DNA from 2 places in the Desulfosporosinus sp. genome. Region 2 is predicted to be linked to the other one. Evidence: predicted binding sites of a transcription regulator. Region 2 holds the regulator's gene; the other holds the start of a gene.
What was found. The regulator HrcA, encoded in region 2, represses chaperone genes, less so after heat shock. The targets are predictions, from matches to a motif close to TGTTAGCACTCNNNNNNNNNGAGTGCTAACA.

Region 1: groES (co-chaperone GroES) is a predicted target of HrcA. The motif match lies at 2,630-2,660, and genes of this name have one in related genera.

What each region holds. Positions count from the first base shown of each region.
Region 1 is NZ_JABZFS010000062.1:69,185-75,942, reverse strand. It holds gene sfsA (DNA/RNA nuclease SfsA) at 1-509, shown strand, start outside; gene groL (chaperonin GroEL) at 623-2,263, opposite strand; gene groES (co-chaperone GroES) at 2,305-2,589, opposite strand; gene HGJ98_RS13850 (NYN domain-containing protein) at 2,874-3,701, opposite strand; gene HGJ98_RS13845 (MogA/MoaB family molybdenum cofactor biosynthesis protein) at 3,967-4,470, opposite strand; gene HGJ98_RS13840 (MOSC domain-containing protein) at 4,470-4,904, opposite strand; gene moaC (cyclic pyranopterin monophosphate synthase MoaC) at 5,031-5,498, opposite strand; gene moaA (GTP 3',8-cyclase MoaA) at 5,504-6,475, opposite strand; molybdenum cofactor riboswitch at 6,551-6,679, opposite strand.
Region 2 is NZ_JABZFS010000015.1:76,828-83,585, reverse strand. It holds gene dnaK (molecular chaperone DnaK) at 1-882, opposite strand, end outside; gene grpE (nucleotide exchange factor GrpE) at 907-1,509, opposite strand; gene hrcA (heat-inducible transcriptional repressor HrcA) at 1,982-3,013, opposite strand; gene hemW (radical SAM family heme chaperone HemW) at 3,277-4,449, opposite strand; gene lepA (translation elongation factor 4) at 4,491-6,296, opposite strand; gene HGJ98_RS03795 (GGDEF domain-containing protein) at 6,419-6,758, opposite strand, start outside.

The DNA of each region.
Region 1 (6,758 bases), on a different contig from region 2:
CAAAGTACTCAATTATTGCCGCATACAAAGAAGATGTTCTGATCAATATCGATTCACAAGTTCCCAATACGGTTGTATATCAGGGTATAAAGGAGGGGAGAATCAAGGAAATTGATGGTATTACAAAGCTATCTAAAGAAATTGTTTACGGTAATTCTAGATTTGATTTGTGCTTCGAAACCAATGAACGGAGAGGCTTTATAGAAGTAAAAGGTGTAACTCTTGAAACTGAAGGCATAGCCATGTTCCCCGATGCTCCTACTCAGAGGGGCTCCAAGCATATTTATGAAATGATCAAAGCTGTGGAAGAGGGTTATGCCGGGTTCATTTTCTTTCTCATCCAGATGAAGGGCGTAAAATATTTTACACCCTTTGAGATCAGGGATCCGGAATTTGCAAAGGCATTAAAACTTGCAAGTAAAAAAGGAGTAACGATTCTAGCCTATGATTCTATTGTCTCCGAAGACGAGATAACCATAGGGACTCCGGTAGAAGTTCGTCTTTCATAAAAAACTTTCGTAATATGCACGTTACCTAGTGCATAAAAAAAGAGTCCCCTCACAAGTTCAGTGAACTCATGAGAGGACTCCGCAAGAATTTTTTATGAGAGGCTTTCAGGCTCTTACATCATGCCGCCCATTCCACCCATGCCACCCATTCCGCCTGGCATAGCGCCTGCTCCACCATCTTTTGCTGGTAGGTCAGAGACTAAGCATTCCGTGGTCAAGAGCATAGCAGCAATTGAACCTGCGTTTTGCAGAGCTGAACGAGTAACTTTAGCTGGGTCAACAATACCAGCAGCAATCATGTCTTCATAGACTTCGGTTACTGCATTGAAGCCAATTCCTCTGGCGCCGGATTCACGAACTTTACCAACAACGACGGAACCTTCATGTCCGGCATTATTAGCGATTTGACGAAGTGGCTCTTCGAGGGCTCTGCGAACAATACTTACACCAGTAGCCTCATCCCCAACTAAATTCAGTGCATCTAAGGCTTGAATAGCGTCAATGAGAGTTGTACCTCCACCAGATACGATACCTTCTTCAACCGCAGCACGAGTAGCAGCTAAAGCATCTTCAATGCGGAGTTTCTTCTCCTTCATTTCAGTTTCGGTAGCAGCACCAACTTGGATAACTGCAACTCCACCTGCTAATTTTGCTAAACGCTCTTGGAGTTTTTCACGATCAAAGTCAGAGGTGGTTTCTTCGATTTGACGTTTAATTGCTTCAACACGCTTCTTAATGTCTTCGGTGTTTCCAGATCCTTCTACAAGTGTGGTTTCTTCTTTGGTTACACGAACTTGACGCGAACGTCCCAGCATTTCAATAGTCGTGTTTTCTAACTTGAGTCCCAAATCTTCAGTAATAACTGTTCCACCTGTTAGTACAGCAATATCTTCGAGCATTGCTTTACGACGATCTCCAAAGCCAGGAGCTTTAACTGCAACGCAGACAAAGGTTCCGCGTAATTTGTTGAGAACAAGAGTAGCCATAGCTTCCCCGTCAATATCTTCAGCAATAATCAGTAATTGACGACCAGCTTGTACAACTTTCTCTAGTACAGGTAGAACATCTTGAATTGCACTAATCTTCTTATCAGTAATTAGGATGTAAGGGTCATTTAGTACGGCTTCCATTTTCTCGGTATCTGTGATCATATAAGCGGAGATATAACCGCGGTCAAATTGCATTCCTTCAACCACTTGAAGTTCAGTCGTCATACCTTTAGCTTCTTCAACCGTGATAACGCCATCTTTTCCAACTTTTTCCATGGCCTGAGCAATCAAATCACCAATGTTTTTGTCGCTAGCAGAGATAGAAGCAACTTGAGCAATAGCTTCACTTGTTTCAACGAGCTTAGCATTAGCTTTGATATCTGCAACAACGACTTCCACTGCTTGCTCAATTCCACGTTTAATGCCCATTGGGTTAGCGCCCGCAGCAACATTCTTTAGTCCTTCACGAATAATAGCTTGTGCTAAAACAGTAGCAGTCGTTGTACCGTCACCAGCTACATCGTTAGTTTTTGTGGCAACCTCTTTAACAAGTTGTGCTCCCATATTTTCAAAAGGATCTTCCAATTCAATATCACGAGCAATTGTTACACCATCGTTGGTGATTAGAGGGGATCCAAATTTCTTGTCTAGTACGACATTACGTCCTTTGGGTCCTAAAGTTACGCGAACAGCTTCAGCGAGAGCATTAACACCGCGTTCTAAAGCATGACGTGCATCTTGATTAAAAATAATTTGCTTTGCCAACGTATATTCACTCCTTAAAAATTCGTCTAAGTCTTATTGCACTAGCCAATGATGGCTAAAATATCGGTTTCTTTCAGAATTAAGTACTCTTCACCATCATATTTAACTTCGGTTCCTGCATATTTGGAATAAATTACACGGTCCCCTACTTTTACCTCTAGCGCGATGCGTTCACCTTTTTCCACTTTTCCAGGACCTGCAGCGACAACTTCGCCTTCTTGTGGTTTTTCTTTAGCGGTATCCGGCATAATAATACCGCTCTTTGTTTTTTCTTCCATCGGGAGTGCTTTAATAATTACCCGATCTGCGAGAGGTTTAATGTTCATGAAGAAAAGTCCCTCCTATGTTTTTCTTTTTATTTGATATTGTTAGCACTCGACTCTATTGAGTGCTAACAATATATCTATAATAATATGCAAGGGGTTGCGGGAAAGCAACCCCCCAAATAGCTTAAATACAGGGGTTTAAGCCGTATTTACTGTAAAAATCAATCAATTTCTCAATATTTCGTCCATTAGATATTAAATATTCTGAACCCCCTCTCCCCAAGCGCATCTCCATATCGTCTAAACACTATAATTGCCAGATTAACTGCCTTCTATGCATGGTTTCATTCTGAAATCAATTTTATTTGTCGTTGTGAAACTTCCTCATAAAGACTCCCTAAAGCCTTTTGAACTTGAAGATTTTTTAAATTAAGAAGGTATATTTTAGTCTTACCAATTTTTAAATTCGGGTCGGCATGCTCCTTCTCAGTTAGGATATCTTCTTTCAGAGCAAACCTAATAAATTCCTTAGCTTGTAAAGTAGAACATCCCAGAAATTCGGTCAATGTTGCCCTAGCCTTTGTTGATGCAACATAGGGTAAACGAATTTGGAGTGTCCCTAAAATCCGAATTGCTTGTTCTAAGTCCCCTTCAGGATGATACTCTACTTCTTTTTTTTCGTGGAGAATCCATTGTAAAAGATTATCTTCCTCTTCACTATAAGGGTGTAGTGAATGATTAATACTTCCAGATACCCCAATCACCTTGACGTCTTTTCCCCAGGCTCTTACTTTTCTTAGTAACGAAAGAAAATCTCCATCCCCTGTAAGCAATAAAAACACATCGAAGGTTGAGGCTCTGGTTAGCAAGATTTCCTGAGCTTCGAGCATCAATTCTAGATCTGCAGCATTTCGGCGAAGTTCTGTACTAGCATAATTATTTTTTCCAAATACATGTCGGGTAAAGACGTTCGTTTTCTCGAAGGTAGTTTGAGTTCTCCAGAACTCTTCACGGTCAAAGTTAGCGTAAAGATAGATAGCTAATAATTCTACATTAGATCGTTCTGTATAGAGATGCAAAAACCTTACCAACTGCTCGGGCTTTAATTCGTACCCACGCTCTAATAAACTGGTCCAAATATTCTCGTAGTCCACAAACGCTATGGCTTTCAATACTGTTCACCTCACAAGCCACTAATATACCATATTCTACGTAAGATTATGGACAGACGTGACAAGCCATGAACTTAAACCCCTTTTAGAACAGTAATTTTAATATAATTATTTCAGGCTAAGGAGAAAGGAGAATCAGCAACCGCCACCGAATTGTAATAACTCTAATTCCCTTGACCCTGTGGTAGCAAAAATTTAACTCTACACGCTTATTGTTAGAAAGAGAGATCGGCAATTGCCAATCTCTCTTTCATCATTCCGGTGATTACGGATGCTGAAGTGTTGAACCACATTCACTTGCTTCCCCTTTAAGAATCTGAATTCCATGGGGGATTGCCGGAGCAATTGCTGCAAAGCATTCCCGAACTGCTTTAACACTACCTGGCATATTTATGATTAGGGTTCGCTTTCTTAGGACTGCCACCGCTCTGCTTAACATGGCCTTGGGAGTTACTTTAAGGCTTTCCATCCTCATCACTTCAGCAATACCCGGAACCATACGATCTGCTACAGCTAGGGTTGCCTCGGGTGTTACATCTCGCAATGAAAAGCCAGTCCCACCCGTCGTCAAGATTAGATCTAGGTTCAGTTCATCAGCCCAAAGTCGCATAGTTTTCTCTAGGGATTCTTGGTCGTCAGGGAGTACCACATACTCCACAACCTGACCGTCAATTTCTTCAACCAGCTTGGCAAGGGTTGGACCGGATAGATCCTCCCTTTCACCGCGTGAACCCTTATCACTTGCCGTAATAACTCCTACGCGAAGCATCAATCAATCACCTCTATATCATCTCCAACTCGAACGACTCCGCCTTCCAGTAAACGAATAAAAATTCCCTCTTTCGGCATGACACAATCTCCCGCCTGATGGTAAATCGCACATTTTGTATGGCATTCTTTACCAATTTGAGTCACTTCCCCGATACTAGTAGCCCCAATTTTTAGCTTTGTTCCAATCGGGAGAGTAAATAATTCTAATCCTTCTGTCGTCAAGTTCTCCGCAAAATCCCCTGGCACTACCTTCAATCCTTTGTCTTGCATCGTCTTAATACTCTCCATCGCTAGCAAACTAACCATGCGATGCCAGTCTCCGCCATGGGCATCTCCTTCCAGACCAAAGCCCACCTTGAGAACCCCTTCACCAACATTCTTTTTACGCATTCCTTTTCGTTCACTTGTGCAAACAGCTACTATTTTCCCCATATTAATATACCTCTTTCATGCCATTCTATTTTTTAATTGAAGCTCCGCTTCAGAAATGTCTAGTCGAACTTATCCAGGGACTTACTGCCACTTGCCCTCCTACTTACAATGCCTAGTGGCAGTTAGTCATCGGACAAAATGCCCGCTTTTTCCGCCCAGCTTTTCAACCAGATAAATATCCCCAATCGTCATGGTCTTATCAATTGCTTTACACATATCGTAAATGGTCAAGGCTGCGACACTAACTGCCGTCAATGCTTCCATTTCCACGCCAGTTTTGCCGTGGACCTTAACATTAGCCTCAATATCTATCTCCCCCGGTTCCACCAATTTGAAACTCAACTTAGCACTTGTAATTGCTAAAGGATGACACATAGGGATCAACTGTGATGTCTGCTTTGCCGCCATAATTCCAGCAACCTGGGCTACTGACAAAACATCTCCTTTGGCAATCTGCCCGGAACGAATCCTTTCTAACGTCTCTGGTTTCATCAAAACTTTACCCTGGGCAATAGCAACCCGTGCCGTTTCTTCCTTATCGCTAACATCGACCATTCGTGCGCGTCCTTCTTCGTCAAAATGCGTTAAATCCATTTGCTTTACCCTCCGATCTGAGACATTATACGTGTATCTTGCCAAGCCTCATTGTTCATATGATGCTCAGCAGGTTTATGCCAAACTGCCTGGGCAAATACTTTCAGAATATCGTGATCAGTACTGCCTGAACGTAGAACCTCACGTAAATCAACTTCATGTTTACTGTGCAGACATGGTCGCAGTTTACCATCAGCCGTTAAACGCACCCGATTGCAAGTATTACAAAAATGGCGACTTAGCGCGCTGATAAAACCGATACTTCCTTTATAGCCGCTAGGGCGATAGTATTCTGCTGGACCTCCGCCGAGAATATCCTGGGTAGGTACGTCTTCATCGAGTTCTAATAACTCTTTCATTTCTTTAATTGAAACAAAATCCGACCGGTGCTCTGAACTGACCCCAATCGGCATAAGCTCAATGAATCGAACATGGAGCGGATATTGCTTAGCGAGCTTTAGAAAGCTGGGCAACTCGTCCGTATTAAACCCACGAACAACAACTACATTAATTTTAACTGGATTTAGTCCAGCCTCTAGTGACCGAAAAATTCCCTGAATCACTTTCGAGACATCCCCTCCGCGGGTATTCTCAGAAAAACGTGTTCGATCCATAGTATCTAAGCTTATATTAACACGCTGAACTCCAGCGGCCTTTAGATCAAAGGCCATTTCCGGAAGTAACAAACCGTTGGTAGTGAGCATGAGATCCTCTACTCCCGGAATTTGAGCACCCTCTCGCAGAAAGTCCAGAATATCGGTGCGCACTAAGGGTTCTCCTCCAGTAATACGAAACCGCCGAAATCCCAATTCTGTACTTATCCTCATTAACCTTAGTATTTCTTCAAAGGAAAGAATAAAATTATGGGGCATCCATTGTATCCCTTCATCAGGCATACAATATCTGCAACGTAGATTGCAGCGATCTGTCACCGAAATTCTAAGATAGTCAATTCGCCTAAGAAATTGATCTTGCATTACGTCTCCCCTTTCTTAGATTTAATTTTTGAACACAAAAAAACCCGCGGTCTGTAAACAACCGGGGAACTATATTCCACCTGTCGACAGACTCCTTTCCAGCAGGAGATATTACAGTTTCCTATAATACCCGAGTGCTTAAGCACTTGTCTGGTCACCATAGCCTCTGCTTTAGGTAATCCAGCTTCGGAGCAGTACATTTAGTTTTAAAATCTGTTAACTCTACATTAGGTAATTCGCGATAAGTTATCGAAATCCCTTTTAATTAATATATTACATTTTT
Region 2 (6,758 bases):
CGCTTGACGTGTAGGGCCAACTGTAGCTTCCACAAGGTCAGAGGTGATTTCCTCAAATTTTGCGCGAGAAATATTCATGTCTAAGTGTTGTGGTCCCTCTTCCGTCATGGTGATAAACGGCAGATTAACATTAGAATTTGTCACGCCGGAAAGCTCAATCTTAGCTTTTTCGGCAGCTTCTTTTAAACGCTGAAGAGCAACTCGGTCTTTAGAAAGATCTGCTCCATGGCTTTTCTTGTATTCTGCTACCATATAATCAATTAGGCGTTGGTCAAAATCGTCGCCGCCCAAATTGTTATTTCCACTGGTAGCTTTAACTTCTACCATACCTTGGCTCAATTCCAGAATTGAAACGTCAAAGGTACCGCCACCCAGGTCAAACACTAAAACTGTTGAATCATCTTTTTTATCGAGACCATAGGCAAGTGCCGCAGCAGTAGGCTCGTTAATAATCCTTAAAACCTCAAGTCCGGCAATTGAACCAGCATCTTTGGTTGCTTGGCGTTGAGCATCTGTAAAATATGCAGGAACCGTAATAACCGCTTGGGTAACCGGCTGCCCAATATAAGCTTCTGCATCTGTTTTAAGCTTTTGAAGAACCATGGCAGAAATCTCTTGTGGGCTATATGTCTTATCTTCAATCTTTACTTTGTGATCTGAGCCCATATGACGTTTAATGGAACTTACAGTTTTGTCTGGATTCGAAACAGATTGACGTTTAGCTACCTGTCCGACTAATCGCTCACCAGTTTTTGAAAAACCTACGACAGATGGAGTTGTACGATTCCCCTCCGCATTAGGGATGACAACAGCTTCTCCACCCTCCATAACTGAAACACAAGAGTTTGTTGTACCTAAGTCAATACCAATAATTTTACCCATTATAATCTTCCTCCTTTAACTTAACTAGTTTGAAACTTTAACCATACTAGGACGAAGAACTTTCTCTTTAAGGTAGTACCCTTTTTGAAGTTCTTCCACGACAGTATTCTCGGAATGGTCATCTGACTCCACTCGAAGCACCGCATCATGAAGGTTGGGGTCAAAAGGCTGACCCACAGCTTCTATCGGCTTAAGCCCTTCCTTGCCAAGTGCCGTTTGTAATTGACGATAAATCATGTCTACACCTTGTGAAAAAGCATTAAAATCGGGGTTTGATTGAGCCGAGCTGGCAGCCCGTTCAAAATTGTCCAAAACAGGAAGTAACTCCGCAACAAGACGCTCAGTTGAATGTTTAATGATCTCTGTCTTTTCCTTCTGCGTTCGTTTTCTGTAGTTATCAAACTCTGCCTGTAATCTTAATACATGATTGTAGTGCTCATCCGCTTTTGCTTTAGCTTGAGTAAGCTCAGCCTCCAGCGTCATAATTTTTTCTAAAGAACTCATATCATTGCTATCCAGAGTATCTTCACCCGGAGGATTCTCTAGGTCACGCTCTTGCGTATCCTCCACTTGACCCTCATCCTTAAGCTCTCGGCCTCTGAGAGTTTCTTCTCTCATTCGCGCCATGCATAATCACCTCTCGCACTTAATCACTATTTATATAGAATGAACCAAAAGGCTCAGTCACCGCATCTTTAAACTATTGCCAAGCAAAGCTTCAACGCACAGAAAAATTTCAAGGAATTAATCTCAACTTACTGTTGAGCACAGTGTTGAGAGCGAAGCAATTCAACACCTTCCCCATATTCCCCAGCCGTTCCAATCCCGTCGTTCCCAGCCCCCGTCGACCCCAAGCCAGGCTGGAGTGAACTTGCGCAGCGAACCTTTAGGCAGAGTCGCGTCAATCGAGCTTAGATTTCGAGGCGCCAGCGTGGCACTGGTTCACTTCAGGTATTACCCAGAGGTTTGCCAAAGCCCGCCTCGGAATCAAGATCGATAGCGACGGCGCCGTGGTGAGCGGAGCAATTTCACTCCAGCCCTCGCTCAGACTTCACTTCAGCCCTCGCTCAAACCTCACTCCAGCCCTCGCAAACTACCGTCACCGCCTACGTCTCGTCAAAACTTCCGTCAAACTTCGAGTCATAAAGTCGACAATGGCTATGACTTTGGCGTAATCCATACGGGTCGGCCCAAGTACGCCCACCGCCCCGATTGTTAAGCCATTGACTTTATACGTCGCGGATATCACGCTGCAATCTTGAAATTCCTTCAATATATTTTCTCCACCGATAGTGACATTTAGTCCCTCTTGGCGGGGGGTTATTAGTTTTTTCAAGGGTTCATTTTCTTCGAAGACTTTGAATAAGGTTTTAACCTTGCTTAAATCTCTAAATTCAGGCTGATTAAGCATATTTAGGGTTCCCCCAAGATAAATACGATCCTTTTCCTCGTTATCATCTAAAATAGCTCGTAACATATCTAACGCATTATCAATTAAAAGTCTCTGCCTCGATAGTTCACTATATATTTCATGCAAAAGGCTGCGTTTGACCTGACTAATGGAATATCCCCGCATTTTTTGGTTAAAGACCCCGGCCACATGCTGCAACTCTTCCGCCGTAAGATTCTCTCCGACATCAATAATATGATTTTCTACCACGCCATTTTCTTTGACGATGACCATAATCACCTGACCCGGTTGATAGGGTAGAAAATGCATTTTCCCAAAGGTACTCTTCCCTTTATGCGGTCCGAGAACAAGACTCGTCAGATTTGTTAGCTCAGACAGTAATTTGCTGGTGTGCGTAATAACTTCCTGAAGCTCGTTGATTCTTTTTGCGCTCTCACGTTCGATAATTTCTATTTCCTCAGCATTAAGTGCTTGAGGATCCATTAGACAATCTACAAAATATCGATACCCTGCGTCCGAAGGTATACGGCCTGCAGATGTATGCGGTTGCTCAATAAATCCTAACTCCTCTAAATCCGCCATCTCATTGCGAATCGTAGCTGAGGATACTCCTAAATCGAACTTACGTGCAATTGTTCGAGAACCAATCGGTTCAGCGGTAGCAATATAATCTTGAACTATCGCTCGTAATATTTTGCGTTTGCGTTCATCCATTTGCATACATGCTCCCCCGCTTTCTTAACTGATCCCCCTGTTAGATACTAAACACACACACGATAATGATCGGGTTTTTTTGTTGTTAGCACTCTACCTTGATGAGTGCTAACAGTTGATGTCTTCACATTACCACGTCATTTTCCCTTTGTCAAGAATCATTTTAAGATAATTCTTCTCTTTAGATGACGCGTTGAAAACTGTGTTATCTAATACTAAAACTCCCAATTCTACACGCAAAAGTCGGGAGGGATTTCACTGCTACGTCCTTAAACAAATTCTTGTAAGATAGAGTTAGCTATAAAAGAATATTTGGGATTTAAGCGAAAGTAATCCCCCTTAACCACAAAAACATCCTGATGATTATAGCGTTCCAAAACATCTCTATAAATATCCCTAAGATCCGCTCCAAAATCATGTTCAAAGGCTTTGAGATGAACCCCCTCCTCAAGACGTAAGCCCAGAATCATGCGCTCTGCCATACACTCGCGCAAGGATAGAACTTCTTGACCGGACTCATCGAGAGGGCTTTGCTCTTTCCTCAAGAGGTTATGATAAGTAGATACTTCCTCAATGTTTTTCCAACGCACCCTATTTAAACAAGATACTCCACCGGGACCAATGCCTAAGTAATCCTTTCCTCGCCAATAGCCTAAGTTATGCTGACATTCAAAGCCAGGGCGCGCAAAGTTAGAGGTTTCATACTGTCTATATCCCCCTTGCCTTAACCGTTTCACAGCCCATTCATACATCATGGCCTGTTGATCCTCATCCGGAAGCCGAGGAATATTGTTACCTAGTTTAAATCCCCTAGCGGAAGAAGGGGCAGAGTATCGTTCGTAAAGCGGCGTTCCTTCTTCTAGCATTAAGCCATAGAGGGAAAGGTGTTCCGGCGAATAGGATAAAGCCTCTTCCACAGACGCCTGCCACAGGGCCATATCCTGGGCAGGTAACCCAAACATCAAATCTAAATTAAGGTTTTTAAATCCTGCGTTTCTCAATCCCCCAATTGCTTCACGCGCTTGCCCAGCAGTATGAATACGCCCCACAGTGCCTAGCAAATGATCATTAAACGACTGAACTCCTAAAGAAAATCGGTTGATACCAAGACTTCGTATGAGCTTGATTTTTTCATAGGTAAGGGTCCCAGGATTCCCTTCCATGGTTTGCTCAGCCCCAAGTACTATGGGGAAATACTGATGAATCATGGCCAGTAGACGCTCTAAGTCGTTCACATTTAGGACTGTAGGGGTTCCACCTCCAATAAAAAGAGAAGATACCCCTTGAGGGGCATCTTTTTGCCTTTTAGCCATCTCGACTTCTAAACCCTCGAAATACAGTGAGATAAGATCCCTAGGGGATTCCACCAACGAGTGGGAATAAAAAGCACAGTAATCACATTTTTGCCTGCAAAAGGGGACGTGAACGTATAAGGATGGCATTCGCTTACAACTCTTTCTTGTTTATAAAAATACGGATCAGGTTAATCCTCGATCTTCAATACCGCCATAAAAGCGTCTTGCGGAATTTCCACACTACCCACTTGCTTCATACGCTTCTTACCTGCTTTTTGCTTCTCTAGAAGTTTACGCTTACGGGAAATATCTCCCCCATAGCATTTAGAAAGGACATCCTTTCTCATGGCACTCACCGTCTCACGGGCAATAACCTTATTACCGATCACTGACTGAATTGGAATTTCAAACATCTGTCTTGGTATAATACCGCGGAGTTTTTCAACCATCTTCCTTGCCCGACTATAGGACTTATCCCGGTGAACGATGAACGAAAGGGCATCCACCATTTCCCCATTCAAAAGGATATCGATTTTTACGAGATTCGTTTCTTTATAGCCCGAGAGTTCATAGTCCAAAGACGCATATCCTTTGGTCCGTGACTTTAATTGATCAAAATAATCAAAAACAATCTCACTCAGCGGAAGTTCATAAGTCAACCTCACGCGATTGGTGGATACGTAATCCATATTACAATACGTTCCACGCTTTTCCTGATTGAGTTCCATGATTGCACCCACATACTCAGATGGAACTAAAATCGTCGCCTTGACAATGGGCTCTTCTATACTAACAATTTGATCGACTTTGGGAAGATTGGAGGGATTATCAATATTTAAAACTTCTCCCTTTATAGTGTTCACCTTATAAATAACGCTCGGTGCCGTCGTGATCAAATTAAGGTCATATTCCCGTTCTAAACGTTCCTGAATTATTTCCATGTGAAGTAAGCCGAGAAATCCACACCGAAAACCGAAACCTAGAGCAATTGAGGTTTCCGGCTCAAAGATCAGGCTTGCATCATTAAGGTGAAGTTTTTCCAAAGAATCACGCAGTCGGTTGTAATCACTCGCCTCCACCGTATAAAGTCCGCAAAAGACCATAGGCGTTGACTTCCTATACCCCGGAAGCACTTCTGTGGCAGGATTGTCCGCATCCGTAATTGTATCCCCAACCTGAGTATCCTTAACATTCTTGATGCTGGCGGCAATAAACCCTACTTGACCCGCTTTAAGCTCGTCTACAAGAAGCATGGCAGGAGAAAATACTCCTACTTCAGTGACTTCAAAGGTTTTTCCAGTCGCCATCATTTTCATGGTTGTGCCTTTAGCAACTCGTCCTTCCACAACCCGAATATAGGAAATAGCGCCTTTATAGGCATCAAACTTGGAATCGAAAATTAACGCTTTCAGGGGCGCTTGATCATCCCCTTGCGGAGGCGGAACCATGGTTACAATCCTTTCTAGGATTTCCTCAATTCCAGCCCCTGTCTTTGCCGAAGCTAGAACCGCTTCACTGGCATCTAAGCCAATTACATCTTCGATTTCTTGTTTGACCCGCTCAGGATCCGCGCTAGGGAGGTCGATCTTATTAATAACCGAAATCAGCTCTAGATCGTTTTCTAAAGCCAGATAAACATTAGCCAAGGTCTGAGCTTCAATACCTTGAGCAGCATCCACCACCAACAATGCCCCTTCACAGGCTGCTAAACTACGAGATACCTCATAGGTAAAATCCACGTGACCGGGAGTATCAATAAGATTAAGTTCATAAATCTGACCGTCTTTAGCTTGATAACTTAAGCGCACCGTCTGAAGCTTAATCGTAATTCCACGTTCACGCTCTAAATCCATGTTATCAAGGACTTGTGCTTCCATTTCTCGTTTACTCAAGGCCCCGGTATATTCTATCAATCGGTCAGCTAAGGTAGATTTGCCATGATCGATATGGGCAATAATTGAAAAGTTTCGGATACGTTGTGAAGCCTGTGCCAAGGTCCTGCCCTCATTTCTATAGTCAAGTTTTAATTAGCAAATTTGATATTCTAAATACTTAGTATAACAGCTAAGGGGGGAATTCCGCAAGAAATAGACAATCTTTGTTAACGCATCTCGGTTTACCGTCGCTTATTTTTAACTCGATACATAACTGCATCTGCCTTTTCAATCAATTTGTCTAAGGAATCAGCATCTTCAGGGAAGTTTACATAGCCAATACTAACACCTAAGAAAGGAATGTTCATCTCGAAAAGGTTTAAAATTTTTTGACTAAAAATTGCTAAAAAATCATATATTTTATCCCCAATATAAACACAAATAAATTCATCCCCTGACATTCTATAAAGACTTCCTTTATCACCTATTGCTTTAGTCGTTGCTTCAACAAACTGTTTGAGATAATCATCTCCCACAGTATGACCATATGCATCATTGATATTTTTGAAATTATTCAGATCC